DNA from 2 places in the Pseudomonas sp. TMW 2.1634 genome. Region 1 is predicted to be linked to the other one. Evidence: riboswitches for the same ligand, from Rfam matches in the RefSeq annotation. Region 1 holds a riboswitch; the other holds the start of a gene.
The links. Region 1 has a riboswitch for manganese ahead of mntP (manganese efflux pump MntP). Riboswitches for the same ligand answer to the same signal wherever they lie in the genome.
Positions count from the first base shown of each region.

Region 2: it holds a riboswitch for manganese, as region 1 does, so the genes downstream of both, BFC21_RS22655 (TMEM165/GDT1 family protein) here and mntP (manganese efflux pump MntP) in region 1, are expected to answer to the same signal.

Region 1 is NZ_CP016849.1:779,636-795,659, forward strand. Features, by position in the region: gene BFC21_RS03635 (helix-turn-helix transcriptional regulator) at 1-550, opposite strand, end outside; gene BFC21_RS03645 (ATP-binding cassette domain-containing protein) at 925-1,710, opposite strand; gene BFC21_RS03650 (ATP-binding cassette domain-containing protein) at 1,707-2,480, opposite strand; gene nikC (nickel ABC transporter permease subunit NikC) at 2,477-3,322, opposite strand; gene nikB (nickel ABC transporter permease subunit NikB) at 3,319-4,260, opposite strand; gene nikA (nickel ABC transporter substrate-binding protein) at 4,264-5,838, opposite strand; gene nikR (nickel-responsive transcriptional regulator NikR) at 5,929-6,336, shown strand; gene BFC21_RS03675 (MFS transporter) at 6,392-7,612, opposite strand; gene BFC21_RS03680 (sugar transporter) at 7,860-9,044, shown strand; gene mntP (manganese efflux pump MntP) at 9,086-9,655, opposite strand; yybP-ykoY riboswitch at 9,662-9,832, opposite strand; gene BFC21_RS03715 (hypothetical protein) at 11,151-11,588, opposite strand; gene BFC21_RS03720 (TauD/TfdA family dioxygenase) at 11,854-12,750, shown strand; gene BFC21_RS03725 (ABC transporter substrate-binding protein) at 12,776-13,795, shown strand; gene BFC21_RS03730 (ABC transporter ATP-binding protein) at 13,801-14,661, shown strand; gene BFC21_RS03735 (ABC transporter permease) at 14,680-15,546, shown strand; gene BFC21_RS03740 (TetR/AcrR family transcriptional regulator) at 15,830-16,024, opposite strand, start outside.
Region 2 is NZ_CP016849.1:4,756,111-4,772,134, reverse strand. Features, by position in the region: gene BFC21_RS22680 (OmpA family protein) at 62-784, opposite strand; gene BFC21_RS22675 (DUF1302 domain-containing protein) at 940-2,697, opposite strand; gene BFC21_RS22670 (LysE family translocator) at 2,938-3,567, opposite strand; gene BFC21_RS22665 (2-hydroxyacid dehydrogenase) at 3,648-4,613, shown strand; gene BFC21_RS22660 (class I SAM-dependent methyltransferase) at 4,644-5,642, shown strand; yybP-ykoY riboswitch at 5,693-5,812, shown strand; gene BFC21_RS22655 (TMEM165/GDT1 family protein) at 5,904-6,488, shown strand; gene BFC21_RS22650 (M48 family metallopeptidase) at 6,594-7,412, opposite strand; gene BFC21_RS22645 (SOS response-associated peptidase) at 7,447-8,073, opposite strand; gene BFC21_RS22640 (putative signal transducing protein) at 8,125-8,385, opposite strand; gene BFC21_RS22635 (CPXCG motif-containing cysteine-rich protein) at 8,398-8,580, opposite strand; gene BFC21_RS22630 (1-acyl-sn-glycerol-3-phosphate acyltransferase) at 8,686-9,852, shown strand; gene BFC21_RS22620 (hypothetical protein) at 10,031-10,237, shown strand; gene BFC21_RS22615 (YajG family lipoprotein) at 10,298-10,882, opposite strand; gene BFC21_RS22610 (hypothetical protein) at 11,039-11,272, shown strand; gene mqo (malate dehydrogenase (quinone)) at 11,967-13,475, shown strand; gene BFC21_RS22600 (PA4642 family protein) at 13,710-13,997, opposite strand; gene BFC21_RS22595 (hypothetical protein) at 14,049-14,543, opposite strand; gene BFC21_RS22590 (ABC transporter ATP-binding protein/permease) at 14,599-16,024, opposite strand, start outside.

The sequences.
Region 1 (16,024 bases):
CAGGCTGCTCCGGTGCCTCCCCGGGGTCGCGTTCAAACATCAGGCGCTGGCGCATCAGTGCTGCTACCCAGGGCCGTACCAACCCCAGCAACGCGCCCTGTTCCAGGCTGAAGCGGCACTGGCTGCCCAGGGACAGGCTCAGGGTGCGTTGGCTATCGAGTTGCACATTGATATGCACTTCGTCGGTGACGATATTGAGGCGGAAATAGCGCTGATAGTAGTCGGTCTGTTCAAAGCATTCCGGGGCCACGTCCTGCAGGCGGACTAACCCGCTCTGTGGTGCTTCGCGGTTGGCAATATAGAACGGGTCGAGCAGGTACAGGCCCTTGAGGTAGTCCTGGAACAACGAATCCATGCCACCGTCTGCACCGGGGGACTCGGCCAGTACCTGCGGCTTGCCGGCGCTGTAGATCAGCACCACCCAGTTGTCCACGGGCACATAGCGGCCCAGCAGACGCACCAGCGCAGTCCAGAAATTGGGGCGGTCGAGGGTTTCGATCACGCGGCCCATCGCGTCATGCCAGGCCACATCCTGCAAGCTCAGATTCATCTCACTACCCACTGGGTGTTAGCCCATCGAAGTCATTTGTTGGCGCGGTGCCGCGCACCATACTCGGCTCATCCCTCCGTGCAGGCAACCGAGATGAACATTGAATGGGTGCAACTGGCAGGCCGTGACTTTTATCTTCAGTAGTCGCTGAGGAGCGCAGCGAGGCTGCGATCGGACGCGAAGCGGCCGCCCGGCCGACCTGTTTGAATGCAGGATTTGCGACAGGCATATTTTCTCTGTGGGAGCCGGGCTTGCCCGCGATGCAGGCACCTCGTTCCATCTGGATGAGCGAAGTGCTGCCATCGCGGGCAAGCCTGCTCCCACAAGGGATTATCCCTGCTTCAAACGCTTGGCTTGTCCATACGACGCGAATGCTAAAGGCTCATTGCCTCACAACGAACTCCTTTTGCCCTCGGCATCGCCGGCAACACCGCCTCCTGCAAGGTCCGCGCAGCGGGGTGGGTAAAGCGCATCTGCGCCGTGACCGGCAGGTCTTCCACCAGCTTGCCCTCTGCCAATACCACCACCCGCTGGCAAAACCGCTGCACCAGGCTCAGGTCATGGGTGATCAGCAAAAAGCCGGTGCCCGACTCGCGCCGTACCAGCGCCAGTAAATCCAGAATCTGCACTTGCAGCACCCGGTCCAGGTTGGACAGGGCTTCGTCGAGGATGATCAACTGCGGGCCGATCGCCATGGCCCGGGCAATGCCGGCGCGCTGCAATTGCCCGCCGCTCAGTTGTGCCGGGAGCTTGTCGATGTCACGGGCCTCAAGCTGGACTTGCTGGAGCAACTGCTCAACCCGGGCCCTGCACGCCGCGGCGTCCATGTCCGAAAGATGGCGTAAAGGCTCGGCAATGCTCCAGCCAATGCTGCGCTGGGGGTTGAAGGCGCTGAGCGCATCCTGAAAGACCATCTGCACGCGCTGCAAAAACGGCGGCTGACCCTTGAACACAATGCTGCCCCGGTCGGCGTTTTCCAGGCCCATCAGCAGGCGCGCCAGGGTGCTTTTGCCGCTGCCGCTGCCTCCCAGCAGGCCAAGGCTTTGGCCTTCGTGCAGGTCCAGGTTCAAGCCGCTCAGCACCTGCACCCGATGCCGTTTGCTGAACAGTCCGCCGGCGCTGTAGCCGTGCTCAAGGTCACGTACTTGAATAAAACTCATGGCGCGCAGCTCTCCATTGTCAATGAGTGGTGCGCCGCCAGCAGCGTGCGCGCTTCCTGGCTTTGCGGGGCATTGAACAGTTGGTGCACATCGGCCTGTTCGACGATACGGCCGTGGGCCATGACGCTGACCTGATCGGCGCAGCGTGCCACCACGCCCATGTCATGGGTGATCAACAGCACGCCAAGGTTGCGCTGCTCCACCAGCCGCTGCAGCAGGTCGAGAAAGCGCGCCTGGGCAACCACATCCAGATCGCTGGTGGGTTCGTCGGCCAGCAAGAAGCGGCTGTCGGCGAGCAGGGCCAGGGCGATCATCATGCGTTGCAGCATGCCGCCGCTCAATTGAAAGGCAAATGAGTCCAGTACCCGCTGGTCATCGTGCAGGCCCACTTCATGCAACGTGGCCTGGATCAGTTGCTCGGCCTCGACCCCTTGCAGGCCACGGGCCTGGAGGGTTTCGAGGGCGTGCTGGCGCAGGGAGCGCACCGGGTTGAAGGCGCTGCGCGGGTTTTGCAGCACCAGCGCCACCTGGCGCCCGCGCAATTGCGCAGCAGCCACCGGCTGGCCGTCCAGCAGCAGGCTGGCGCCAGTGCTGTGTACGCCGGGGGGCAGCAGGTCGAGGATGCCCAGGCTGGTCAGCGACTTGCCTGAACCGCTGGCCCCGACCAGGGCATGCACCTGACCGGCCTTGAGGGTCAAGTCGACGCGGTCGACCAGGGTGCGTTGCCGGTGTTTGAGGGTCAGGCCGCGAATCACCAATGTCTGCTTCATTCCTTGATCTCCGCCAGTACGCTGGGGTCCAGGCGGTCGCGCAAGGCGTCGCCCAGCAGGTTGAAGGCCATGACCGAGATAAAAATCATCAGCCCCGGCCACAGCAGCAGTTGCGGCTGGGTCCAGATAAATTCCTTGGCATCGTTGATCATCACCCCCCATTCGGGGGTCGGCGGGCTGACGCCCAGGCCCAGAAAGGATAAGCCCGAGACATGCAGCATCATGTGGCCAATGTCCATCGACGCCAGCACCAGCAGCTGCCCGACGACGTTGGGCATCACATGCTGGCGCAGCCGGGTCAGGCGCGAGGCACCGGCCAGTCGCGACGCCAGCACATAGTCACGGTTGCGCTGGGCCAGGACCATGCCGCGCACCATGCGTGCATACCAGGCCCAATGGGACAGGGCGATGGCGATGATCACGTTGGTCAGGCCGGTACCCAGCAAGGCGATCAGAAAGAACGCCAGCACCAGGGTGGGGAAGGTCAGGAACATGTCGCACAGACGCATCAGGAACATGTCGACCTTGCCCCCGACAATCCCGGCGATACCGCCAATCACCACGCCCAGTACCAACACCAGGCCCAGCACCAGCACCACGCTGCCCAGGGACAGTTGCGTGCCGACGATCAGCCGCGATAGTACGTCGCGACCCAGGTGGTCGGTGCCCAGCCAGTGGCTGGCACTGGCGGGCAGCAGGCGTTCGTCGAGATTCACCAGAGTGGCGTCGTAAGGCGCCAGCCAGGGGCCGAACAGCGCCATCAACAGCAGCAGGGCGACCAGCGCATAACCGATGCGCGCCCCGTTTTTTTTGCCGGTGTAAACAGCAGCCACGGTGCTCATGCCATCACCCCCGAGAAACGTGTGCGCGGATCGAGCCAGGCGTAGCAGATGTCCACCACCAGATTGCACAGCACCAGCAGGGTGGTCAGCAGCAGGGTGAAGCATTGCATGACCGGGAAGTCGCGGTTGAGCACCGCGCTGACCGCAAAGCGCCCCACGCCGGGCCAGGCGAAGATGGTTTCGATCACCAGCGCGCCACCGAGCAACTCGCCGATATGCATGCCGGTGGCGGTCACCAGCGGCATCCAGGCATTGCGCAGGATATGGTCACGCCATACGCGCTTTTCATTCAGACCACGCGCCCGGGCGTAGAACACATGCCGATGCTCACGCACATCCAGCAGGCTGGCGCGCAGCAGGCGGGCGTTGATCGACATCGACATCAGGGCAATCGCCAGCACCGGCATCAGCAGATGCTGCGGGCCGCCACGGCCCATCGGTGGCAGCCAGCCCAACCACAGCGAGAACAGCGCTATCAGTAAAAAAGCCAGCCAGAAATTGGGCATCGATACGCCGATAAAGGTGATGAAACGCACCACCTGATCGGGCCAGCGACCTTTCCAGCGGGCCGCCGCCAGGCCCAGGGGAATGCTCATCACCAGCGTGGTGAGTAACGCCAGCCCGCCCAGTTGCAGGGTTGCGGGCAGGTAATAAAGGATGTCATCGAGCACCGGGCGCCCGGTGATATAGGACATGCCGAAGTCCAGATGCAGGGCATTCCACAGCCAGGTGAGGTATTGCTCGGGCAGCGGCCGGTCCAGGCCCAGGGCATGGCGCGCCTCGGCCAGCGCGGCGTCGGTGGGCGGGATCTGCGACAGGCGCAGATAGTCCAGGGCCGGGTCGCCGTTGCCCAGGTGCAGCAGCACAAAGACGATCAATGACACCCCCAGCAACACCGGGATCAGCAGCACAAGCCGCAGGATGATATAGCGCAGCATGGTTTATGGCTTCCCGGTGGTTGGGTGCATGACTTCAAACGGCACGTCAAACAGCGTGCTGCCGAACTGCACGTTGTCGACGCTCTTGCCGTTGACGCTGATGGCCGTGAGGTGGGAAATCGGCAGGTACACCGCCTGATCGTGCAGGGTAGTGAGAATGTCGCGGTAATCGTCGGCCCGTTTGCCCTCATCGGTTTCGCCCAGTACCTCGGCGATTTTCCGGTCGATGGCGTCCTTCATCGGCAGGCCGCGCTGGGCCATGTAGTCGGCGTGGCCGGCGTAACGCATGGAGCTGACAAACGAGTGCGGGTCATACGGCGCGCCCCAGGTGTCGGCGAAGATCATGCCGAACTTGCCCTCGCGCTGGCGTTGCACCAGGGCACCGTCCTCTTCGGCGCGTAACTTGACCTCGATACCGACCTTGGCCAGTTCGCCCTGAATGATTTCGGCGAGGTTTTTTTGCAGGGCACTGGGGCCCAGGAACACCAGTTCGGTGCTTAGCGGCTGGCCGTCTTTTTCGCGAATGCGTTTGCCTGCAGGGACTTTCCAGCCCGCCGCTTCGAGGGTTTTTTTCGCCTGTTCAGGGTCATAGGGCAGGGCCTTGAGGCCCAGATCGGCATACGGCATGTTGCTGGCGAACAGCGCATCGGCGCGCGGCTCCTGGCCGTGCAGCACCCTGGCGATGATGGTGTCCTTGTCCACGGCCTGGTTGATCGCCTGGCGCACGGCCAGTTCATTGGTCGGTGCCAGAGCGGTGTTCATCGCCACCGTACGGGTGGCCAGCGGTGCGGAAATGGCAGTCTTGAAGCCCGAATCGCGCAGGCGCACAAAGGTGCCGGGGGAGATTTCGCCGTCGGCACCCTGGATCAGGTCAATCTCGCCGGTTTGCAGGGCAATGGCGCGGCTGTCCGGGTCGGAGATGACTTTCACCAGTACCGAACCGTAGCCCGGTTTGGCGCCCCAGTAGTGCGCGTTGCGCTCGAAACGGTCGAACTCGCCACGGCGGGTTTGCGTCAGTACCCAGGGGCCGGTACCCACCGGTACGCCGGGCTTGGCGTCGGGCGCGGCAAAGCGCAGCGGACGCACCTGCGCCAGTTCCATCAGGGTCGGGTAATAAGGGTGTTTGAGGGTGAGCACCAGGGTGTGTTCGTCCGGTGCCTCGACGCTTTGCAGGGTGGCCACCAGTTCCATCCACTGGTGACGCTTGCTGTTGGCCAGCACCGCGTCAAGGTTGGCCTTGGCGGCGCTGGCGTTGAAGGGGCTGCCATCACTGAAGGTCACACCGTCGCGCAGGGTAAAGGTGTAGGTCTTGCCGTCGGGCGACACTTGCCATTGCGTGGCGAGCCAGGGTTCCAGGGTGCCTTGGGCGGTGTAGCGCACCAGGGGTTCATAGACCATCGCCTGGGCATACATCTGGTTGGGCGAGTAGCCACGAGGGTCGAGCGGGCCGGCGTTGGTCGGCCAGGAGTAGGTAAGTGTGGGGGCCGGCTCGGCGGCCCGGGCCGTGGAAATACCTGTGCTCAGGCAGGCGCCAATCATCCACAAGGCCAGCTGTTTTTTAGTCCGTGACTGCTTCACACTGCGTCTCCCTCAATTGATGGCGGTTAGCCTCATCAGATGTCGGGTATGAAGTCTATGTCAAAAGTTCATAACTGCGAGGCCAATCAGATGCAACGGGTCACTATTTCGCTGGACGATGCCTTGTTGGCAGCGATTGATGAGCGGGTAGGCAGCCACGGCTACCAGGGGCGTTCGGAGGCCATACGAGATTTATTGCGCGCCGGGCTGCTGGAGCCGGAGCAGGGCAACCCCACCAGTGCTTGTGTTGCGACCCTGAGTTATGTGTATGAGCATGGCACCCGGGAGCTGTCCAAGCGCCTTAACACGGCGTTTCATGAGCACCATGACCTGACCCTGTCGACGTTGCATGTGCATCTGGACGAGGGCAAGTGCATGGAAGTCTCGGTGCTCAAGGGGTCGGTGGGGGAGGTCACGCAACTCACGCGTCAGGTGATGGCCGAACGCGGAGTGCGACATGGCAGTGCGCAGATTATCCCGTTGGGGGATATTGAGTGAGCCCAGGCCTCTGCGCAGGCGGCGGGCTCGTGTTGAAGGCGTGACGGTATTGCCGTTAAACAGCGCCCGAACCTGACGACACCGGACACGCCCCGGCCAAACCCCGGCTGCGCCGCCACACCAGCCGCCCCAGGGTGATCGCCCAGTTGCCCAGGGCGATCAGCAGTATGATCCACAGCGATGCAGTCATCCCGTAGCTGACAATCACCCGCCCGGCCAGCCACGGAAAACCGAATACCCCGACAAAATACCCCATGCTGAACAGCACCAGTGCCTGTGGTGTGTAGCCAGTGGGCGCTTCGTTGGCGGCCAGCCCGTTGATCACCGAATAGGTCAGGCCATAGCCGACCCCAAGCACCACCGCAGCCAGCAGATAGGTGAGAGCGCTGCTGACGAAAAACATCAGCATCAGCACCGACACCACGATCAGGGCCGTCAGCAGGCACGACATCAGATACGGATCGCGTTTGACGATAAACCCTGCGACCAGCAAGCGGCAGGAGATGGCTGCACTCATAAAACCCAGGAAAAATAAGGAATAATCCAGCTGGTTAAGTGCGGCATACGAGGTCTGGAAGCTCGACAGCCCCCCGAAGATTGCGCCGCCCAGCCCGACCATCACAATGGCAAAGACCGCTTTGGAGCGCAGTACCAGCGCGGCGGCCCGGGGCGTGATCTTGCACACCGTGACCGGCCCCTGACCCTTGATCTTCGGGCCAAGCAACAAGAACAGCAGGCCACCCAGCAAGCTGGCGCCGGCCGCCACCGCAAATGCCGCCGCCAGCGGATAACCCAACCCCTGTGCTACACGACCGAGCAAAGGGCCTGTGCCGATCCCGGTCATCATGCTGCCCGACAGCAAGGCGAAGTACTTGACCCGTTGCATGGGCTCCACCAGCAGGGCCACGACAATTGGCCCCAGGGTGTAAAACACCCCCCAGCCCAACCCCAGCAGCAAACCGAAGGCCAGCACCGCCGCGCCATAGCCTGGCACGCAGGCGAACCCCAGGCAGGCCGCAGCCAGCAGCAGCGCACCGGCGGCGATGGTGCGGGGCGCACCAAAACGGTCAGTCAGGTGCCCGGCAAAAACCACCGCAACAAAGGTACTGAGCATGGCCGCCGAGATGATCGTACCCGCATCCGATTCAGTGCCGCCGTGAGCGCTGAGCTGCATGGCCAATAAAAACGTGATGCCGTAGGCCAGTGACAACAGGTAGCTGGCAAGGCAGAACAGGCCGAAAACGACCTTGGCCTGAGCGGGTTGGGGGGATGACATGGGGTCTTCCTTGAGGTTCGATTATTGTTTTGCGTCGAACCTTAATAACAGACAACCCGGCAGACTCAGGATGCAAACCTTTGAATCCTGAGGTGGGCCTGTTCTAAACAAACCCGTACAGAAAATTGCCTGATGTTCACCACCGGCCCCGCGAGAAGGCTATAAACTACAGACCCATGTGGTTCTGGCTCGAAACCCCCGGTCATGAACCTGTCAGATTACCGATAGCGAGTAGCGCCCCCCTTAAATGACCAACCCCACTTCTACCTCCCAGACCAACTGGCAGCCGGTTATCGCGCTGGCACTGGCCGCGTTTGTGTTCAATACCACCGAGTTCGTGCCAGTGGGGCTGCTCAGCGCCATCGGTGCCAGCTTTGACATGACCACGGCCAAGGTCGGGTTGATGCTCACCATTTATGCGTGGGTGGTGTCGCTGGCTTCCCTGCCGATCATGCTGGTGACGCGCAACGTCGAACGGCGCAAGTTGCTGCTGGTGTTGTTCGGGCTGTTTATCGCCAGCCATGTGTTATCGAGCCTGGCGAACAGCTTTGGCGTCCTGTTGGTTAGCCGCATTGGGGTAGCGTTGTCCCACGCCCTGTTCTGGTCGATTACCGCCTCGCTGGCAGTGCGGCTGGCGCCGGAGGGCAAGCAGGTTCAGGCGCTGGGCCTGCTGGCCACCGGTACTTCGCTGGCGATGGTGATGGGGGTGCCCCTGGGGCGTTTGCTCGGGGAGGCGATGGGCTGGCGTACTACCTTCCTGGTGATTGCCGGTTTGGCGGTGCTGCTGGTGCTATGGCTGGTGCGCACCTTGCCGTTGTTGCCGAGCCAGAATTCGGGCTCGCTCAGAAGCCTGCCGGTGCTGTTCAAACGCCCCGCGCTGGTGGCGGTGTATGTGCTGACTGCGCTGGTCATTACTGCGCAATTCACTGCTTACAGCTATATAGAACCCTTTGTGCAAAACGTGGCGGGCATGAGCGGCAGCACGGTGACCGTGGTCCTGCTGTTGTTCGGCGGTGCAGGGATTATCGGTTCGTTGTGCTTCAGCTGGTTTCACAAGTACGGCCCGCTGGCTTTCCTGCTGACGGCGGTAGGCCTGCTTGCACTGTGCCTGTTGCTGTTGCTGCCGGCCAGTAGCTGGATTGGCACCCTGGGGGCGCTGAGCATTGTCTGGGGGATTGCGATCATGGCATTCGGGCTGGCGATGCAATCCCGGGTGCTGACGCTGGCCCCTGATGCGACCGATGTAGCAATGGCGATGTTTTCCGGTATTTACAATATCGGCATCGGTGGTGGAGCGCTGCTGGGCAGCACGGTGGGCAGCCACCTGGGCTTTGCATGGATCGGTCTGGTGGGGGGCACGCTGGCAGGGCTGGCCCTGGCGTGGTTTGCCTGGACCATGCAGCGGCTCAACCGCAGCGGTTCGCCGGATTGAATAAAACGGGGGGCTGGCGCAGGGCCAGACCCCCGGCCGTATCATGCAGCGTTCAGGTGCTCATACAGGATCGTGGCCCCCACGATCATCAGCACCACCCCTCCGACAATCTCGGCGCGCTTGCCGACCAGGCTACCCAGCGCGCGACCCAGCATGGTGCCGATGACCACCATGGTCATGGTCGCCAGGCCGATGGCGGCTGCGGCGACGAAGATATTGACGTCGACAAAGGCCAGACCGACGCCTACCGCCAGTGCGTCGATGCTGGTCGCCACGGCGGTGACCACGAGAATCCAGAACGAGTGTTGCGAGGGTTTGTCCTCGGGTTCGTCTCCATCAGGTTTTACCCCGTTGTAGATCATGTACAGGCCCAGGCCCAGCAGCAGGGTGAAGGCGATCCAGTGGTCCCATTGGGTAACGTAACTGCTGGCTGCCTGGCCGATGGCCCAGCCGATCACGGGGGTGATGGCTTCGATCACACCGAAGATCAGGCCGGTGCGCAGGGCTTCGCTGAAACGGGGTTTGTGCAGGCTTGAGCCTTTGCCGATGGCGGCGGCAAAAGCGTCGGTGGACATGGCGAATGCCAGGAGAATCAGGGCAATTGGGTTCAATTCAGTCATCCAGCCGGGCTTGAGACAACGACATAGCACTGCGCGCCCGACTTCAGCACAGGTATGACGTTGGTCTCGCAAATCCAGATGGATGCTGTGGCCACGGCAGGTTGCCGAGAATGTTGACCAGAGCGCCGCCACTTGCATGACGGCCAGCTACTCCCCAAAGAGGGGCTGAGGATAACAGCAAAATGTGCAGGAAGGGTGAAAGGGTAAATTTTGTGTTGGGTTGTTCGTTTGTAAGGTTGCGCAAAAACGCTAGCCGCTGAAGCCCACCATGAGGCCCCAAAGGGTGAGCGCACCCCATCGCTGGTGGGAGCTGGCTTGCCTGCGACGCAGACAACACGGTCTGGCAGGTACACCGCAGCGATACCATCGCGGGCAAGCCCGCTCCCACAATGATCCTGCAAGCCGTGAATTCTGCTGGCCTTGCATAACCTGTGGGAGCTGGCTTGCCTGCGATGCAGGCGGCGCGGTCTGTCAGGTACACCGCAGCGATATCATCGCGAGCAAGCCCGCTCCCACAATGATCCTGCAAGCCGTGAATTCTGCTGGCCATGCATAACCTGTGGGAGCTGGCTTGCCTGCGATGCAGACAACACGGTCTGGCAGGTACACCGCAGCGCTGCTATCGCGGGCAAGCCCGCTCCCACAAGGGATTCTGGCAAGCCGCGAATTCTGCTGGCCATGCATCACCTGTGGGAGCTGGCTTGCCTGCGATGCAGACAACACGGTCTGGCAGGTACACCGCAGCGATACCATCGCGGGCAAGCCCGCTCCCACAAGGGATTCTGGCAAGCCTCGAATTCTGCTGGCCTTGCATAACCTGTGGGAGCTGGCTTGCCTGCGATGCAGGCGACGCGGTCTGGCAGGTACACCGCAGCGATATCATCGCGAGCAAGCCCGCTCCCACAATGATCCTGCAAGCCGTGAATTCTGCTGGCCATGCATAACCTGTGGGAGCTGGTTTGCCTGCGATGCAGACAACACGGTCTGGCAGGTACACCGCAGCGATACCATCGCGGGCAAGCCCGCTCCCACAATGATCCTGCAAGCCGTGAACTCTGCAGGCCTTGCATAACCTGTGGGAGCTGGCTTGCCTGCGATGCAAGCGACGCGGTCTGTCAGGTATTGCGCGGCGATGCCATCGCGGGCAAGCCCGCTCCCACAGTGATCCTGCAAGCCGTGAATTCTGCTGGCCATGCAAAACCTGTGGGAGCTGGCTTGCCTGCGATGCTGGCGACGCGGTCTGGCCAGAACACCACAGCGATACCATCGCGAGCAAGCCCGCTCCCACAATGATCCTGCAAGCCGTGAATTCTGCTGGCCATGCATAATCTGTGGGAGCTGGCTTGCCTGCGATGCAGACAACACGGTCTGGCAGGTACACCGCAGCGATACCATCGCGGGCAAGCCCGCAACCACAAGAGTTTGGCGTTGCTTTGTAGCCACTCGATTGTAATACCGGATCTCTTCCGGGATTACCTGTCACCCTTCATGCCGACGTGCTGACCATAGATCCCGAGCTGCCGCTGCCCTGGGCCGTCAATGCTTGCAGCAAGGCGGCCGTCGCCGCCTGCAACGCTGCTGCCGTCGCCGTCACTTGGGCCTGTGCTCCGGCTACGGCTGCAGCCTTGCTGGCCTCGTTCTGGTCACTGGCCTGAATACTCTGCAGCGCCTGCATCTGCTGCTGCAGCTGCTTTTGCAACTGCGCGATCTGCTTTTTAATCTGCTTGACCGTGTCCGAGCTGTCGTCATCCGTGTCAGCCGGCGGCGCTGCATTGGCGTCTCGCGCTGCCCGCGGCTTGACCTGTTCGGTGGCCGTCGCGCCAGCATCACTTACGGCAGTACTGTCCGTCGTCTTGCTGGCCGTGGCGGCGGGCGTGCTCTGAATGTTCAGGCTCGATGCCAGGGGATTGATGCTGCCAACCATGTCGATGCGTCCTTTAGACTCGTTGTCTTACAGGCCATCGGCAGGTTGCGCTGGCTCTTTAATGGCGCGGCGGAAAAAAGCCGGGCAAGCGCTCATATGCTTATGCAATAAAAGTATTTAAATTTAATTTCTTATATCTATAAAGTCATACCCCTGCGTACAGGTCGACCAATCGACGCGCCGCACGAAATGAACCAGCACGGAGCCTCCGTGAGTTTCTGATCGATCAGCGCGCCATTGGGCGTGCCCTGCGTGGGAGTGATTTATGTCTGCACCGTCTGCCTCTGCGATTGCCCTGAGCATCGCCCCTCAAGCCTTCGACATCCGCCCGTTCAACGGCGCCGTGGGAGCCGAGATCATCGGTCTGGATCTGGCGCTGCCGGTCAGTGACCAGGACTTTGCGCGTATCCATCGCGCTCATCTGGAACATCATGTGGTGGTCTTTCGCGACCAGCACATTACCCCGCAGCAGCAGATCGACTTCAGCCGCCGCTTCGGCATCTTGCAGATCCATGTGCTCAAGCAGTTTCTACTGACGGGTCACCCGGAAATTCTTATCGTCTCCAACATCATTGAGAACGGTCAGTCCATCGGCCTGGGCGATGCGGGTAAATTCTGGCACTCGGACCTGTCTTATAAAGAACTGCCAAGCCTGGGCTCGATGCTGCATGCCCAGGAACTGCCCGCCGAGGGCGGCGATACCCTGTTTGCCGATATGCACAAAGCGTGGGATGGCTTGCCGCACACCTTGCGCAAGGCGGTTGAAGGGCGCTCGGCCGCGCATTCGTATACGGCCCGTTACAGCGAAACAAAATTCGAAGGCAACTGGCGCCCGACCCTGACCCCGGAGCAACTGGCGCAGGTCAACGAGGTGGTACACCCGGTGGTGCGTACCCACCCGGAAAACGGCCGCAAGGCGCTGTTTGTCAGTGAGGGCTTTACCACTCGCATCATCGGCCTGCCCGAAGACGAGAGCCGCCAGTTACTGGCCGAGCTTTACGCCCACAGCGTGCTGGAGCAGAACATCTATCGCCATCAGTGGCAGCCCCATGACCTGGTGTTCTGGGACAACCGCTCGCTGATTCATCTGGCCGCCGGATGCCCAGCCCATCTGCGCCGCAAGCTCTATCGCACCACCATCCAGGGCAACGCGCCTTACTGATTGACTCATTTCAAGGAGCATTGCCATGCCCGCATCGTTCAAAACCGTGGCCGCAAGTCTGGGCCTGAGTATCAGCCTGCTTGCCGGCAGCCTTGTGGCGCCGAATGTCGCCCGGGCCGAAGGTGAAATCCGGATTGCCGAGCAGTTCGGCATTGTTTACCTGTTGCTCAACGTGGTGCGCGATCAGAACCTGATTGAAAAACACGGCAAGGAGGAGGGCATCGATATCAAGGTCGACTGGACCCAGTTGTCCGGCGGTGCTGCAGTCAATGATGCCTTGTTGTCCGGTTCCATCGATATTGCCGGCGCCGGGGTTGGCCCCCTGCTGACCATCTGGGACCGCACCCACGGCAAGCAGAACGTCAAGGCCGTGGCCTCGCTCGGCAACTTTCCGTACTACCTGCTGAGCAATAACCCGCAGGTCAAGACCATCGCCGACTTCACCGAAAAAGACCGTATCGCGGTACCGGCCGTGGGCGTTTCAGTGCAGTCGCGCTTTCTGCAATACGCGGCTGCCAAACAGTGGGGCGACAAGGACTTCAACCGCCTGGACAAATACACCATCGCCGTCCCGCATCCGGATGCCACCGCTGCCCTGATCGCCGGTGGCACGGAGCTGAGCGGGCATTTTTCCAACCCGCCGTTCCAGGATCAGGCGCTGAAAAACCCCAACGTGCATGTGGTGCTCAACACCTACGACTTGCTCGGCCCCAACTCGCCAACGGTGCTGTTTGCCACCGAGAAATTCCGCAACGACAACCCGAAAACCTACAAGGCTTTTGTCGAGGCCCTGGCTGAAGCCGCCGAGTTTGCCCAGAACGACAAGGGCGCCGCCGCGGACACTTATATCCGCGTGACCAAGGCCAATATCGACCGCGCCGAGCTGCTGAAAATCATCGACAACCCGCAGTACGAGTTCAGTGTGACGCCGAAAAACACCTACCCGCTGGCCGAATTCTTGTACCGCGTGGGGGCAATCAAAAACAAACCTGATTCCTGGAAGGATTACTTCTTCCAGGACGCAAAACCGCTGCAGGGGAGCTGATAATCATGAATGCCTGCGTGCAAGGCCACACGGCCAGCCACTTGAGCGCAACAGGGCCAGCCCTGTTGTCGGTCGACCAGGTCAGTCTTGAGTACCGCACGCCCCAGCGTGTGGTGCGGGCGACTCATCAGGTCAGTTTTGAAATCGATCCGGCCGACCGCTTTATCCTGCTGGGTCCTTCGGGGTGCGGCAAGTCGACTTTACTCAAGGCCGTGGCCGGTTTTCATGCTCCCTGCGAAGGGCAGATCCGTCTGCAAGGCCAGTCTGTGACGGCGCCGGGGCCGGACCGCATGGTGGTGTTCCAGGAGTTCGACCAGCTGCCGCCCTGGAAAACCGTCAAGCAAAACGTGATGTTCCCGCTACTGGCGTCGAAAACCCTGCCACGGCGCGAGGCCGAGGAACGGGCCCTGCATTATCTGGACAAGGTCGGCCTGGCCGCGTTTGCCGATGCTTACCCGCACACCTTGTCCGGTGGCATGAAGGCCCGCGTGGCCATTGCCCGGGCCCTGGCCATGCAGCCGAAAATCCTGTTGATGGACGAACCCTTTGCCGCCCTCGATGCCCTGACCCGGCGCAAGATGCAGGAAGAACTGCTGCTGCTCTGGGAGGAGGTGCGCTTTACCTTGCTGTTTGTCACTCACTCCATCGAAGAGGCGCTGGTGGTCGGCAACCGTATCCTGCTGCTGTCGCCGCATCCGGGGCGCGTGCGGGCCGAGATCAACAGCCATCAATACAACCTGCACAGCCTTGGCGGTGCGCAATTTCAGCACACGGCGCAGCGCATTCATCGCTTGCTGTTCGATGAGCCTGACGCCGGCAGCGGCGAACAACCGTTGAACTTCGCCGATATCCGTATCGCTTATTGAGCCGTGGAGGATTGCCCGATGAGCCAATCATCATCTGTACGCCAGGAATATGAAGTGGTCCTGGAGCCTTTGCTGAGCGTGCCGCTTGAGCGTGAACTGCCCTTGGGCCAGCGCCTGTGGCAGCAGGGCTGGTTGCGCAAGAGCCTGATCCTGATCGTGCTGGCAGTGCTGTGGGAGCTGGTGGCCCGCTACCAGAACAACGACTTGCTGCTGCCAACGTTTCTGCAAACCGCCAGTGCGCTGTATGACGGCCTGATCAGCGGTGAATTGCTGAGCAAGGTGGGGATTTCCCTGGTGGTGCTGCTCAAGGGCTACCTGATCGGCATCGTGCTGGCATTTGCCCTGACGACGCTGGCGGTTTCCACCCAGCTGGGCCGTGATCTGCTGAGTACCTTGACCTCGATGTTCAACCCGCTGCCGGCCATTGCCCTGTTGCCGCTGGCACTGTTGTGGTTCGGCCTGGGGCAGAACAGCCTGATCTTCGTGCTGGTGCATTCGGTGCTCTGGGCCCTGGCGCTGAACACCTATGCGGGATTTCTCGGGGTATCGGAAACCCTGCGTATGGCCGGGCGCAATTACGGGTTGAAGGGGATTCGCTTTGTGCTGTTTATCCTTGTTCCGGCGGCGCTGCCCTCGATACTGGCGGGCCTGAAAATCGGCTGGGCCTTTGCCTGGCGCACGCTGATCGCAGCCGAACTGGTATTTGGTGCCACCAGCGGCAAGGGTGGCCTGGGCTGGTACATTTTCCAGAACCGCAACGAGCTGTACACCGACAAGGTATTTGCCGGTCTGGCGGTGGTGATCCTGATCGGCCTGCTGGTGGAGAACCTGGTGTTCGATACCCTGGAGCGGGTCACGGTCAAGCGTTGGGGCATGCAGCGCTGACCACCAAAACCGGACCTTTGTAGTTTGTAGTCGCTGACGAGCCGTGCGAGGCTGCGAGCGGCTGCGGCTGCGGCTACCGAATTCACACCCGGATTACGCTTGCACCTGTAGCAGTTGACGAGTAGTACGAGGCTGCGTCCGGCTGCGCAGCAGTCGTAAAACCAGACGCATGCGGTGTGCCAGTTGGGCCCGACACCCGGGCTTCACGGCCGCTACGCAGCCGGACGCAGCCTCGCTCCGCGAGTCAGCTGCTACAAAGAACCTTTGACCGCCAGCAGAGTGTTTACAGGCTCAGCCCCACACCGCGCAGTATCACGGCGGTAATGGTCTGTGTCGCCTGATGAAACTGCTGGTCGGACAGCGGCTGATGGCCGTTGAGGGCGCAGACCTGATAGTCAAAGTCGGCATAGTGCTGGGTCGAAGCCCAGATCATGTACAGCAGCGCCGAGGGCTCGACCGGGTTGATACGCTTGTCGTC
Region 2 (16,024 bases), 1.5 Mb from region 1:
CCAGGGTTTGCGACTGCTGCGCAGCCGGACGCAGCCTTCGGCAGCTGCTACGAGGTACTGATCAAGGGTACTGCTGCACCTGACCCGGCTGCTGATACTGCATGCCCGGGATTGGCGCCAGGGTCACCTGCACGCGACGGTTCTGTGCGCGGCCATCTGCGGTGGCGTTGCTGGCAATCGGATCAGCCGGGCCCATGCCTTTGACCGACAGGTACTGGCCGCTGACACCTTGAGACGTCAGGTAGGTCGCTACGCTTTGCGCACGCTGCTGCGAGAGCTGCATGTTGTAGTTGTAGTTACCGGTGCTGTCGGTGTAACCCACGATCTGGATCAGGTTCTGGTTGTTGAATTGCTTGAGCGAGTTGGCCAGGTTGTTCAGCGGCTGATAGAAACTTGGCGCAATGTTGGCCGAGCTGGTTGCAAACGTGATGTTGCCCGGCATCACCAGGGTGATGTTGTCGCCCTGGCGCTGAACTTCAACGCCCGTGTTGGCCATGCTCGCACGCAGGGCTGCTTCCTGCTTGTCGGCGTAATAGCCATAACCCGCAGCCCCCAGGCCCGCCACAGCGGCGCCGATCAACGCGCCCTTGCCACGGTTGTTATGGTCGATCGCAGCACCCGCCACAGCACCGGCCAGAGCCCCCAGGCCACCGTAGGTGGCGGTCTTGCTCAAGCCCGTGCCGGAAGATGCCTGGCCCTGGTTGTCATACGGGTTGGGCGTAGCGCAGCCGGCCAGCAAGGCAACCGCACTTGCAGCAACAATCAAACGACGCGAAATGAACATGGTGAAGCTCCTGATCAATCTTTCTGGGGGCAAAGGCCATAGGCATTAGACCTTTATAGGCGTTGGAACACGACCAACGGTAAAAATTCCTTTGATCGAAAACATTTGCACTGAATCAACAATAGTCGCCCGATCGCCTGCCCACAAATCCCGATTCAGAACTTCACCCCCGCCGTCAGCGCCATGAAATCGCGATCACTGAGGGTGTTGTAGCGACCGCCAAAGAAGTTGGTGTATGACAGGCTGGCGGTGTAAGTGTTTTGGTACTCACCGTCCAGGCCCAGGCTGATGGCCTTGCGGCCTTCCTCGAAGCTGGCGTCAGGCCCCGGCGAGTAGCCGCTGACGTCATGGGACCACCCCAGGCTGGGCTTGAGGTTCACCCCGGGCAGCACGCTGTTGTATTGCCACACCGCCCGGCCACGGTAGCCCCAGGAAGTGGCCGTGGTGAAGCCGTCAGTGCCTGCGGAGCCAAACACCGGGTCACGCCCGTAGCGCAGCCCGGACGGGCTATCCAGGCCAGCCACATGTGTCACCCCCACTTCGCCGGTGACCGTCAGGCGATCGGCCCCCATCGCGTTATCGAACACATGACTCAGGGAGGTCTGCAACTGTGTGACTTCCTTGCGCCGATAACCCTGCACATCCGCGCCAGGCGTCACGGTCAGTGGCGATGCATCGGCAAGGCCGGGCAGCAACGTGACATTGGCGTACAACAGGTCGTTGCTGTTGAGTTGCACCGGGGCATTGGGCCGGTAGCTCAATTCACCTTTCCAGGCCGTGCCTGTGGATAACGTGGTGGCAAAACTCACACCGTACAGGCGGATATCTTCGGGGTACTCGACGTAATAGCTGGAATTACCGGCCACGATCATCGGCGCCAGCCCGCCCGCGCCCGCCGCTGCGTTGTAGGCCGATTGCGCTGCAGCGCCGGCGCTGAGGATCGGGTCGCGGCTGTGGTAATTCATGAAATAGGCGCCGAACTCGGTGTCCAGCGGCTCGAACATATAGTGCATGGCCAGGCCAAATTGCCCGCTGTTGCGCGCATTGCGGTTGGCGCCACGGCGCACCAGCACGCCCTCCTCGTTCACCTCTGCACCCGCCGATGTGAGCGCCGCCAGGTCAGCGACATCCAGGGCCGAGCGCTTGCTCATCACCCGGTAGTTGCCGCTGCAGCCGTCGGCAATCACGTCAGACTGGGAGAAAAATGTGCCGCAGTTGTCCGCCTCGGACGGTTCCCAGTCCAGTTGGTAGAAGGCGTCGGCCGAGAGGTTGTCGGTGAGGTTTTGCGACACATAGAACAGATTGACCGGTACCAGGCCGTCTTTGTATTCCGTGCCCGGCCGACGATAGGCCGCGGGGTCGGTGGGGTTGATGGCATTGATGCCACCGCCGATAAACGCACCTTCGCCCCAACTGACCACCTGCTTGCCCAGGCGCACCGCGCCGGGTTGATCGGCAATGGCGTAGTTGTGATACACGAATGCATCGAGCAGTTGCGCGCCGGCCGATTGCGCACTGGCCCGGCGACCACTGTCACTGATGGCCTTGAAGGGGCGGCTGTCGTCCTGCAGCTCGAAGTCGTACCAGTATTTGCCGCGCACATACAGGCCGCTGTCGCCGTACTTCAGCTCCAGGGCGTGCATGCCGGTGAAGATTTTCGAGAAAGTCTCGCCGCGCTTGAAATTGAGACGGCCATCATCGGAAATCTGCGACTGGCCCGTTCCGCCGTTATTGGCGCCGATCAGCTTGCTGTCGGCCCTGGCGGTGGACCAACTGGCGCCAATGGACAACTCGGAATCGATCTGCCCCTCGACCGGGCCGACATTGAAGCTCACGCCCCAGGCGGACGTCGACGCGAGGCTGACTGCCAGCGCCAGCTTGGCGTGGCGCCAGGACCGGTGGACTGAGGACATCGATACTTCTCCGTGGGCACACTGCGATAGGCCCGCAAGGATGAAGCAAATCTGGATTTTGACAAGAACACTCCTACCCTCGTAGCAGCTGCCGAGGAACGAAGGCTGCGTCCGGCGACGCAGTCGTCGTAAAACCTGAGTTCGCTGCCTACCTGTTAAGCCGCAGACAAAGGTTTTACGATCGCTTCGCAATCGGACGCAGCCTTCGTTCCTCGGCAGCTGCTACGGGATATTTGGCGATTAGTGCATCTCGGTAAATGCCAGTTTCACACCCAGCGCCACCAGTACCGCGCCCATCGTGCGGTCAAACCAGTGGCCCATGCGGGCAAAACCGGTACGCACGCGCTGATGGCTGAACAGCATCGCGACCATGCAGAACCACACCCCGGTGGCCACTGCCAGGTACACGCCATAACCGGCCTGAATCGACAGCGGGGTATGCGGGTTGATCACCACGGTAAACAGCGACAGGAAAAACAGCGTCGCCTTGGGGTTCAGCCCGTTGGTCACGAAGCCCGAGGTGAAAGCACCGCGCGCCGTGCGTTCGCCCACCGGCAAGCTGGCCGCCAGCGCTGCAGGGTCGGCCGGCTTGGCCCGCAAGGCCTTGATGCCGATATACAGCAGGTAAGCCGCCGCCAGCCATTTCAGGGCGTTAAACAGCACAATCGATTGCGACACGATAATGCCAATACCCAGCAACGAATAACCGACATGGACGAAAATCGCCGTGCCCACACCAAAGGCGGTAAACATCCCCGCGCGGCGACCGTGAGTGACGCTCTCGCGCACCACCACGGCAAAATCAGGCCCGGGGCTGGCCACCGCCAGCAGGTGAATCAGGGCAACAGTCAAAAATTCTGTCCAGTACATGCGCCGCTCCATTACAAATTGTTTCTTCTGTTAGGCTCGCCACATTACGCCTTCATTTCACAGCACAAAAGGTACAGTTGATGACTAACACTCAGCGCGCCGTATTCCTTGATTACACCTCACTGGACCTGGGCGATCTCGACCTTGAGCCGCTGCGTCGCGCCTTCGGCGACGTGCAACTGTGCGCAGACACCACGCCAGCCAATGTGATCGAGCGTCTGCAAGGCGCCCGTGTGGCCATCAGCAATAAAGTCGTGCTCAACGCCCAAACCCTGGCGGCCTGCCCGGACCTGAAGCTGATTCTGGTGGCGGCCACCGGCACCAACAACGTCGACCTTGAGGCCGCCCGCGCCCGGGGCATCACCGTGGCCAACTGCCAGGGCTACGGCACGCCGTCGGTGGCGCAACACACCCTGGGCCTGCTGCTGGCACTGGCCACGCGCCTGGTGGACTACAACAAGGCCGTGGCCGATGGCCAGTGGCAGCAGTCGAAACAGTTCTGCCTGCTGGATTTTCCGATTGTCGAGTTGGAAGGCAAGACCCTGGGCCTGTTCGGTCACGGCGAGTTGGGCAGCGCGGTGGCGAAACTGGCCGAAGCGTTCGGCATGCGCGTATTGATCGGCCAGATCCCCGGGCGCCCGGCCCGTGCCGGGCGCCTTGCGCTCGACGAACTGCTGCCCCAGGTCGACGCCCTGACCTTTCACTGCCCGCTCACCGAGCACACGCGTAATTTTATCGGCGCCCGCGAACTGGCCCTGCTCAAGCCCGGTGCCTTCGTGGTCAACACCGCACGCGGCGGCATGATTGACGAACAGGCACTGGCCGACGCCCTGCGCAGCGGTCACCTGGGCGGCGCCGCCACCGATGTGCTGAGCGTCGAACCGCCCCGCGACGGCAACCCGCTGCTTGCCGCCGACATTCCGCGCCTGATCATCACCCCGCACAGCGCCTGGGGCAGTCGTGAAGCCCGGCAGCGGATCGTCGGCCAACTGGCGCAAAACGCCGAAGCGTTCTTTAACGGTACAGCGCTGCGGGTCGTCAGTTGATAGACTGCGCCCCTTTTTGAGGAGCAGATTATGGATCCGCGCAGTGAAGTACTGCTTCGTCAGCCTGAATACTTTCAAGGCTCGGTGCTGTTGGTCGGCTTGCCGGCTGACGAGTTGCTGAACGAATTGCCCGATGCCCACGGCTGGTGCTGGCATGCCGGTGACCAGGCCGTGCTCGACGCCCGTTTTGCCGGGCGCGTGCAGTTCGGTGTCGATATCCCTGAGCGGGCGTTCGACACCGCCGTGGTGTTTCTGCCCAAGTCCAAGGAGTTGAGCGACTACGTGCTCAAGGCCGTGGCCGCCCGCCTGCCGGGTGCCGACGTGTTTCTGGTCGGTGAAAAAAAGGGCGGCATCGAAGGCGCCTCCAAGCAACTGATCCCGTTTGGCAAACCGCGCAAGCTCGACAGCGCACGGCACTGCCAGCTGTGGCAAGTGACCGTGGAAAACGCGCCTGCGGCACCGGTGCTGCATGAGCTGGCGCAACATTACGAACTGCCGCTGGCCGAAGGCCCGCTCAAGGTCGTGAGTTTGCCCGGCGTGTTCAGCCACGGCCGCCTGGATCGCGGCAGCGCCCTGCTGCTTGAGCATCTGGACAAGCTGCCCAGCGGCCACGTGCTGGACTTCGGCTGCGGTGCGGGCGTGCTCGGGGCTGCGGTCAAACGTTGCTACCCGCACAACAACGTCACCTTGCTCGACGTGGATGCTTTCGCCACTGCCAGCAGCCGCCTGACCCTGGCCGCCAACGGCCTGGAAGGCGAAGTGATTACCGGCAACGGCATCGACGCCGCGCCGATGGGGCTGAACACGATCCTGAGCAACCCGCCGTTCCATGTCGGGGTACACACCGATTACCACGCCACCGAGAACTTGCTGCAAAAAGCAGCCAAACATCTGAAATCAGGCGGCGAACTGCGGATTGTGGCCAACAGCTTCCTGCGCTACCAGCCGCTGATCGAAGAGCATTTCGGTGCCTGTTCGGTCAAGGCCGAAGGTCAGGGGTTTCGCATCTACAGCGCCAAGCGTCGTTGATACGTTGTAAAAATAAGGGCTTGCCGGATCGGATTTGCCTAGGCAGAATCCGCTCCGTCCTAGGGGAGTAGTCTCCCACGAGCGTCAAGCTCGTCCGGCATACGTCAACATACTTGGTCAACAGACCATGGCGTATGCGACCCAGGTGTCCGCACAGACGGACCGGGGTTTGACAAGACCTATGACACGAACACCTTACCCGGGGCGGGGAGGCTGTACGTGTCATAGCCGTGTCGACCCGCCCCTGGAAACCACCTGATGATGCTCGATTCCCTGCTTGTCCCTACTGCAATCGTTGCCTTGGCCGAAATCGGCGACAAGACACAACTCCTTGCCCTCATTCTGGCCGCACGCTTTCGCAAACCCTGGCCGATCATTGCCGGTATCGTGGTCGCGACCCTGGCCAACCATGCTGCAGCCGGTGCCGTAGGTGCCTGGTTCAGTACCTTCTTCAGCGATGCCATGTTGCACTGGATCCTTGCCGCGAGCTTTACCGCCACCGCGCTGTGGACCCTGGTGCCCGACAAGATGGACGACGACGAAGCCAGCACCGCACGCAAGTACGGGCCGTTCGTGACCACGCTGATCACCTTCTTCATTGCCGAAATCGGGGACAAGACCCAGGTGGCGACCGTCATGCTCGCCGCGCAGTACCCGGACTTGTGGCTGGTGATTATCGGTACCACCCTGGGCATGTTGATTGCCAACGTGCCGGTGGTTTTGGCGGGCAACTTTGCCGCCGACAAACTGCCGTTGACCCTTATCCGCCGCTTGGCTGCCACTGCGTTCGTGGTACTGGCCGTCGTGGCGGTGTACAAGGCAATGCAGATCAGCGGCTGGGTGTAACCCAGACTTTGTGTGGGAGCGGGCTTGCTCGCGATACAGGCACTGCGGTCTTTCAGTTGAACCGCGTAGACGCCATCGCGAGCAAGCCCGCTCCCACAACAAGCGTCACGATTTCGGCGCTTGCTGATACAGCGGCATGACTTTTGGAATGGCCGCTTGCAGCGCCGCGATCCGGCTGCTGGAGGCCGGGTGGGTGCTCATGAATTCCGGCGGTGCATTCTGTGATTGCTGGGCCATTTTCTGCCACAGGGTGATCGCCGCATTCGGGTTGTAACCCGCACGGGCTGCCAGCTCCAGGCCGATCAGGTCCGCTTCGTTTTCATTGCTGCGGCTGTTGGGCAAGGTCAGGCTGTAGTTCACCACCGTGTCAGCCAGCCCCAGGCTGTCCTGCCCCAACCCCAACAAGGCGCCAGCACCCTGCTTGGCGATCTCGATACCGTAGGCCTTGGACATGGATTCACGCCCGTGCTCACGCAAGGCGTGGGCAATTTCATGGCCCATGATCGCGGCAATTTCATCGTCGCTCAGATTGAGCTGTTCGATGATCCCGCTGTAAAAGATGATCTTGCCGCCAGGGCCGCAGTTGGCGTTAAGTTCATCACTCTTGATCAGGTTCACTTCCCAGTTCCATTGCGCGGCATCCGGGCGAAAGGCCGGGGCCTGGGCAATCAACCGGTTGGCAATGGCCTGCAGGCGCTTGGCGTTGGCGCTGGTTTTGTCCAGGGCGCCCTTGGTACTGGCCTCGCTGACCGTCTGCTGGTACGACTGCGCGTACATCTGATCAACCTGCTGGCTCGACAGCATGCTGAACATGTACTGCTTGCGCTCTACGCCCACGGCGCCGCCATTGGTGGTATTCACCGCCTGACAGCCGCCCAGCAACAACCCGGCGCCCACGGCGCACACTACCGCTAACTTACCCATCAAAGCTCTCCATAAAGATGCTGCGCATCGTATCTCAACCCGGCGTCAGGCACTCGGGGGCATTGAGTTTGGGATCATTGACCAGATTGGCCAAAGGCCGTTCGCGCAACGCCATCTGCTGGCTGGCCAGCAGTGCCTGCAGCACATGCAGCGGGGTTTGCGGGTCAAGCCAGGCCTGCTGGCCGGCCTCATCCAGAATCAGCGGGCGGCGCTGGCTGGCGGCAGCCTGGGTGATCACCGCAGTACTGAGCCACACATGCCCGGCCACCGGGTAGGCCTCCCAGATACCGGCAAAAAACAGCGAGGAGCCCTCCCCCGGGGTTAGCCAATAGGGGCGCTTGCGGGTCGTGCCGCGCCACTCGTAAAAGCCGTTGGCCGGGATCAGGCAGCGACGCTCGCGCAAGGCATCGCGAAACATGGGCTGTTCGACCACAGTTTCGGCACGGGCGTGGGCCGGGGTACGCGACAGGTCAGTGAGCCAGGCCGGGGTCAGGCCCCAGCGCGCCCGCGCCAGTTCTCGCTGGCCAGGCTCGGCCCCCGCACGCAGGATCAATACCGAATCATTGGGCGAAATGTTCCACTGGGCCTGCTGATCCGCCGGAAAACCGGGCAAGGCTGCAAACGCAGGGTTCCAGCGAAACAGGGCAAAACGTCCACACATGGGGCAGCACAACTCTTCTTTTATATAGCACTGAAAAAACCGCTGCAGGCGTCAGCAGATCAGTACATCTGCAACGCTGTCGGGCTCATCGCCCGCCACCGGCGTGGCCGCATTGTACGCATCGATCAACGCGCGTGCGCAGCGCGCCTGATCATCGGCTACCGCCAGCCCCAACAACCCCAAGGCCGGCAACTCCCCGGTACCGCCAATCAAATCACGGCCCTGCAGGGTCGCCGCTATGCCTTCACTGGCCAGCATGCCCAGCAACAATTCGGCTTCCATCAGGTTTTCCGGCTCGTAGATGCGTTGCATGGTCTTCACTCACTACTCATTCTCGGTCTGTACATCGAGCATCCATTCATGACCATCGGTCTGAAGATGGAAAAGGATCGGTCGGCAACACACCGGGCAATCTTCAATGTAGCTTTGATCGCCCCCCGAAAGATCCAGTACCGCTTCTGCCGGCTCGCCACAATAGGGGCATTCATAGCGTTCAGTTTCAAGCATCGCGGTCTCCAGAGTGACTTGTGCGTATAATCGCCGGTCTATTAGCAGGGCTATTATTTTTGCCCTGCCCTGCGTACCAACCCTAGTCGTTTCCAACAAGAGAGCATGATGGGCCAATTCGATAGCATCCGACCTTACGACGACGCCGAAGTACCAGCAGTGCTGGCCCGGCTGCTCAGCGACAAGGCGTTTCTGGATATCCTGACCCACTTTCGCTTTCCGCGCCTGGCTGGCGCTTTCGGCTGGCTGTTAAAACCACTTATAGCTCATCGCCTGCGCAAAGAGTTCGCCAGCGTCAATTCGGTTGCGTCCTTGCAGGACAAGGTCGAGGTTTACGTCGACCGCACCATCGAGCATGCCACCGACGGCGTGACCTACACGGGCGTCGAGCAACTGAAGTCTGGCAGCGCCTACCTGTTTCTGGCCAACCACCGCGATATCGTGATGGACCCGGCCTTCGTCAATTACGCCGTGTACCACGCCGGCCTGCCGACGCCGCGCATTGCCATTGGCGACAACCTGCTGCAAAAGCCGTTTGTCAGCGACCTGATGCGCCTGAACAAGAGCTTTATCGTGCACCGCTCGATCACCGGGCGCCGGGAAAAGCTCGCGGCCTATCAACTGTTGTCGGCCTATATCAACCACTCGATCCGTAACGACTGCCAGTCGATCTGGATTGCCCAGGCGGAAGGCCGGGCCAAGGACGGTGATGACCGCACCGACTCGGCGATCCTGAAAATGTTTCATATGAGCCGCAAGGACGAGCCGTTTGCCGAGGTCATCCAGTCGCTGAACCTGACGCCGGTGTCGATCAGCTACGAATACGACCCCTGTGACCAGGCCAAGGCCCGCGAGCTGTACATACGCGCCACCACGGGCACCTACAGCAAGGCCCCGGGCGAAGACGACACCAGCATCGCCAACGGCATTACCGGTTATAAAGGCCGCGTGCATGTGAACTTTGCCGCCCCGGTGACCGAACCTTTCGAGGACAGCAAATTGCTTGCCGCGGAAATGGATCGTCATATTCTCAGCGGCTACCGCCTGTTCCCGGCGCACTACCTGGCGTATGCGCAGTGGGCTGAGGCTGAGGCCGAGCTGCAAGTGCCCACCGCCGCCGAGGTATTCGGTGCCGAAGAGCTGGCCAAGGCCCAACAGGAATGGCAACGCCGCCTGGACGCCTGCCCGGCCGAGCATCGCCCGTATCTGGTGCTGCAGTATGCGATGCCGGTGCGTAACCAGTATCGGATCAAGGCGGGGTTGCCCCTGTAACCCCATCCACCCTTGTGGGAGCGGGCTTGCTCGCGATGGCATCAACACGGTCAAGCAGAACGACCGAGTCGTCAGCATCGCGAGCAAGCCCGCTCCCACAAGGGTAATTTCTGCTGTCACCGTATCGCCATGTAGAGAGGCCACTCTGTGGCCCCTCGACACCGACACGGAGCTTGTCATGTTGCACGCAGAAAACCAGGACCGCCTGTACCTTATCGCCCCCAGCGACGAACAGCAGGCATTGATCGAGGGCTTGGCCTTTAACGTGCAAGACCGCCACTGGCTGGTTTACTGCGCCCTGAGCGGCCACGCCCATGCCGACCTGCCCGAGACCGACCTGCTCACCGGCGTCAGCCGCCTGGAGCTGTACGCCGAAGCGGCCTGAAACCTTCGAACACAAAAAAGCCCGAACTCCACGAGTTCGGGCTTTTTGTTTTGCCTGCGATTACTCGCTGAGCAAACGACCGATGGTCGGGTCCTTGAACACCCGTGTCAGGGCGTCGCTGAGCACGTCACTCACCAGCTTGGTGTTGGTTTCCTGATTCGGCGCCATGCCGAAGCGCTGGTCCAGCGAGGCACCATAACGGCCGCTATAGGTACGGCCACCGTTCTTCACATCGGAGCGGAAGGTCGCGCCGATGGTAGCCTCAGTCACGTACATGGTGTCCTTGGGCGACTGGTACTTGAGTTCGGCCAGGGTCACGGTCAGGGTTGGTGCGTTCATCGCGTTGGCTGTCGGGGTGAAACCCAGCAGGCGCACGGCCGCTTCGGCCTGGGCTTGCAGCTTGGGAATCAAGTCGGCACTGCTGACGCTGATCGCGCTGGTTTCCGGGTACATACCACCGCGGGTGCCCAGGGTTGGCGAAGGACGACCGTCCACCACACGCACCACCACTGGCTGGCCACGACCCACGGGGGCGAGCTGGGTGGTCAGCTTGGGTTGCGGGCTGAGTTGTTGCGGGCTGTGGGCGCAGCCGACCAGGGTCAAACTGGTCACAGTAATCAAACCGAACAACAGGCGTTGCAACATGCTTATCTCTCCAGGACTGGGTATAACAGGCCGTCAGTATAGGGTGCCGGACGCCTGCGAACTAGCTGCAAGCTGTCACCCTCCTGTCATGGCCAATTCATCCTGATGTCACCTGCTCAGGGCATAGTCGCAACGACTGACTCAACAGGTGCCGCCATGAACATGCTCTTGACCCTGCTCGGCCTCAACCGCCCCAACCGCTGCTTCGCCCGCCTTGATCCGGCAGGCCGCTGCCAGGCCTTCAAGCAATGCAAACAACCGCCGGTCGGCGACAGTTGGGTCGAAATCGAAGAAATCCGCCTTAACTGGTTGCACCAGGTGCTACCCGCCAACGCCCGTATTGCCTCGCCCGCACGGCGTTCGACGGTGCAACCGCTGCTGGGCCTCTGACCGGCGCACCAATAAAAGTCATTTAACAGGATCAATTGCCCACGTTTCTTCGCTACAATCTCCCCCCGATTATAAGGACGTCTCCTGATCGGGCCCCGCAACATCGCTAATGCGCTTGCATTGGCACCCCAAAACCGCCCACAGAGAGCCGCCCACACAGATCATGTGAAGCTGGTGCGCTTGATTTTCATGGCGTAACCCCCACTTTTTGCATGATCTGCCAGAGCTGTCATCACGCTCGGCCCCTGGTTCGGTGCCTGGCTTGCGACAGCCCTTTTTTGAGGTTCACGTATCCAAAAGAGCGTGAAAAAAAAACGGGTTTCACAACTTCACAAGAGTGTGGCGAGCAAATGAAAAGTTTTGCGTCTGAACATGCACCATTAGCGTCTGAAATTGCTTCACCAAGCAGGATCGAAGTCGGCTCCACAGCACAAGACTGAAGCCTGTCCGCTCACGGATTTGGTTGCACGAACGGACGCTCTAGACATTAAGTCGAATTGCCTCCCGGGGACTGAAATGCGTTCATATGAACCTTGAAGGCCCGGTTGGTGGCGTCCGCTGAAGCTGCAAGAAATTGCGAAGAATCGGACATGGCGATCCTGGCCACGAGTGGCCCGGGGCTAATCAGACACACGCCCCGGACACCTGGCAGCTATGCCGTCAATTTGGTGCCGTAGATTTTGGAGACGCGTTAATGGCGCATAACGAAGCAGTCGACGTAGTACTGGTTGGAGCGGGCATCATGAGTGCCACCCTCGCCGTACTGCTCAAAGAGCTCGACCCCGGCATTAAGCTGGAAGTTGTTGAGCAGATGGACTCGGGTGCCGCGGAGAGTTCCAACCCGTGGAACAACGCAGGTACCGGTCACGCTGGCCTTTGTGAGCTGAACTACACACCGCAGGCCGCCGACGGTTCGATCGACATCAAGAAGGCTGTGCATATCAATGCCCAGTTCGAAGTGTCGAAACAGTTTTGGGCCTACCTGGCACAAAAAGGCACCTTCGGTTCATGCAAGTCCTTCATCAGCCCGGTTCCTCACCTGAGCTACGTTGAAGGCGAAAAAGGCGTGTCCTTCCTGAAAAAACGCTTTGAGGTGCTGAGCAAGCACCATGCGTTTGCCGACATGGAATACACCGAAGACAAAGCCACGATGGCCGAGTGGATGCCCCTGATGATGCCGGGCCGCCCTGCGGACCAGCACATCTCGGCCACCCGTGTGGAGCATGGCACCGACGTCAACTTCGGCGCCCTGACCCAGCAACTGCTCAAGCATCTGGCCAGCGCACCGGACACCCAGATCAAGTACAGCAAAAAAGTCACCGGCCTCAAGCGCAACGGCAGCGGCTGGACGGTGAGCATCAAGGACACCAACAGCGGCAACACCCGCCACGTTGATGCCAAATTCGTGTTCCTCGGTGCCGGTGGCGCGGCCTTGCCGCTGCTGCAAGCTTCGGGCATCGAAGAAAGCAAAGGCTATGGCGGCTTCCCGGTCAGCGGCCAATGGCTGCGTTGCGACAACCCGGAAGTGGTCAAGCTGCACCAGGCCAAGGTTTACAGCCAGGCCGCAGTGGGTTCGCCACCGATGTCGGTGCCGCACCTGGACACCCGTGTGGTGGATGGCAAAAAGTCGCTGCTGTTCGGGCCTTATGCCGGTTTCACCACCAAGTTCCTCAAGCACGGTTCGTTCCTTGACCTGCCGATGTCGATCCGCCTGGGCAATATCGGGCCAATGCTGGCCGTGGCTCGCGACAACATGGACCTGACCAAGTACCTGGTCAGCGAAGTGCGCCAGTCGATGGAACAACGCCTGGAGTCCCTGCGTCGTTTCTATCCGCAGGCCAAGGCTGAAGACTGGCGTCTTGAGATTGCCGGGCAACGGGTGCAGATCATCAAGAAAGACCCGAAAAAAGGCGGCGTCCTGCAGTTCGGCACCGAACTGGTTGCGGCCAAGGACGGCTCGCTGGCCGCTCTGCTGGGTGCTTCGCCAGGCGCTTCGGTCACCGTTTCGATCATGCTCGACCTGATCGAACGCTGCTTTGCGCAAAAAGCCACGGGCGAGTGGGCGGCCAAGCTCAAGGAAATCTTCCCGGCACGGGAAAAGGTCCTCGAAACCGACGCCGACCTGTACCGTGAAATCAGCACCCGCAACTCCGAGTTGCTGGAACTGGTTGCACCACAGAGCGCCAATACCAGCATCGCGTAATGCCACACTGACGTTTCACACGTCAAAAAAAGCCCCTCGCCCTGTTTCAGGGCGAGGGGCTTTTTTGTTGCCCTGTATCGGGGCGCTGCAAAGGCGTAAGCCCAATGCAAGGTAACTCGTGAATCAGAACGTAGCAGCTGCCGAAGGAACGAGGCTGCGTCCGACATGGTGCGGCACTCCGACGAAGCCGCCGGACGCAGCCTTCGATCCTCGGCAGCTGCTACAGGGGGTGGGTCAACCGCGAGCCTGGTCGATCAGCTCGATGTACTCGTCTGCATTGCGCTGGTCCTTGATGATGTCCACGAACGTCTGACCCTGTTCGTCTTTACCATCCAGGTCGTAGCCGGCTTCCTTGAAGAAAGTCAGGAAGCGCCCAAAGTCATCGATGCGCAGGCCACGGTAGGCCTTGATCAGTTTGTGCAGCGACGGCGAAGTGGCGTCCACGGGCTCAAAGTCCAGGAACAACTTGATCTGCTCGTCGCCGATCTCGTCACCAATCAACTGCTTTTTGTCTTTACGCATATCCGGCTCCAGCCTGCTGATACTTCACGGGGCCCGCAGTTTACCCAAGGCTTATCGCGCGCGCACGCTGCCGGTGTGCAAGTCGGCCCAAATATGGCCATTGGCATAGGTCAAAAATTGTACATAGAGCGTGTCGTTGCGCAGCAGGTCAATCACCACGCGGTACTGGCTCTGCGGGTAGGAAAGGCTCAGGGTTCGGGTCTTGCTGTCGAACGCGGGCTTTTTAAGGCTTTTGCTTTCACCATCGAACGAAATCAGCACCTGGCGCACGGTCGCACCCTGGCTCATGGGCTTGCCCTTCAGGCGCACCAGCAAGGGCGAAGTGACCGGGATCGGCTGTTGGTTGGACTGGCGCTGGCTGCCCACCACCACCGAGTACGAAGTGACCAGCATCAGTTGTTGCTGCTCGGGCACCTCGCTGCGTAACTGCAGGTCATCGGCAGGCAGAAACTGCCCATGCAACAACGGCGTAGCCACAGGTGCCGCCGCCAGAGGCAGGCTGGCCAGCAGCAGGCTCAGCGCCGCACTGCGAAATAGAAGGCTCATGTCAGGTTCCAGAAAGCGGGAAGCAGCACTCTAGCATGTTGCCCGCCCGCCCCTTCTACTGCGCAACCAGTTGCCCTTCGACGATCCGCACATGCTGTGGATGAAAGCGCGCAAGGCTGCTGCGATGGCCGACACTGACAATGCTCAAGCCCGGCAGTTGATCGATCAGGGCCTGGTACACCATCGCTTCGTCCTCCTCATCCATTGCCGAGGTCGATTCGTCCATATACAGCCATTGCGGGCGATACAGCAGCGCCCGGGCAAAGGCCAGGCGCTGCTGCTCACCACCCGACAGCAGCCGCTGCCAGTGGTTAACCTCGTCGAGCTTGGGGATCAGGTGCTCCAGGCGGCACGTGCGCAGCACCTGTTCATAACGTTCCGGCGCGTAGGCATCACCGGTCTGTGGATAACTCAGGGCATCGCGCAGGGTGCCAATGGGCAAGTAGGGTTTTTGCGGCAAAAACAACGCCCGCTCACGCGGTAAACGGATTGCCCCGCCACCCCGCGGCCATAGGCCGCCCATCGCCCGCAGCAAGGTACTTTTGCCGCTGCCGGAGCGCCCGCTGAGCATCAGCCGCTCACCGTCCTGCACCTGCAAACTGGCGCCATGCAACAGTGGCCGACCATCGGCCAGATCCAGGCTCAGGTCTTTGATCTGCAACTCTTCGCCCTGGTGCTGTACATCAATCGCCGGCAAGCGCTGCTCATTGTCGGTCATGGCCTGACGAAAGCTCAGCAGACGATCGCAGGTGGCACGCCATGCCGCCAGGGTCACATAGGCATCGATAAACCAGCTGAAGTTCTCTTGCACATTGCTGAAGGCCGAGTTGATTTGCATCAGCTCGCCCAGCTCGATCTTGCCGGAAAAGTAGCGCGGCGCGGCCACGACAAACGGAAAGATAATCGCGATCTGCGAGTAACCGGCAGTGAAAAACGTCAGGCGTTTTTGCACCTTCATTTGCGTCCAGAAGTTTTTCCAGACCTTGTTGAAACGGGTACTCAGGCGCTCATGCTCATTGGCCTCGCCGTTGTACAAGGCAATGCTTTCGGCATTTTCACGGACCCGCACCATCGAGAAACGCAAGTCAGCTTCGAAGCGCTGTTGCTGGTTGCTCAGGCCGATCAGCCGTCGACCGATCAAATGCGCCAGCCAGCTGCCCACGGCGGCGTACAACAGTGCGCACCAGAACATGTAACCGGGAATGGTGATGCCAAAAACCTCAATGCTGCCCGATACACCCCACAGGATGATCGAAAACGACACCAGACTGACTACGTTGCGGATCAACCCCAGGCCCAGAGTGAGCGTGCTGTCGGTGAACGAATTGATATCTTCACTGATGCGCTGGTCAGGGTTGTCGGTATAACCGCCCTGCTCCAGCTGGTAGTAGTTCTTGTGCGCCAGCCAGCGGGCAAAGTGCTGTTCAGTCAGCCAGCGACGCCAGCGAATGGTCAGCATCTGGGTCAAATAGAGCCTGTAC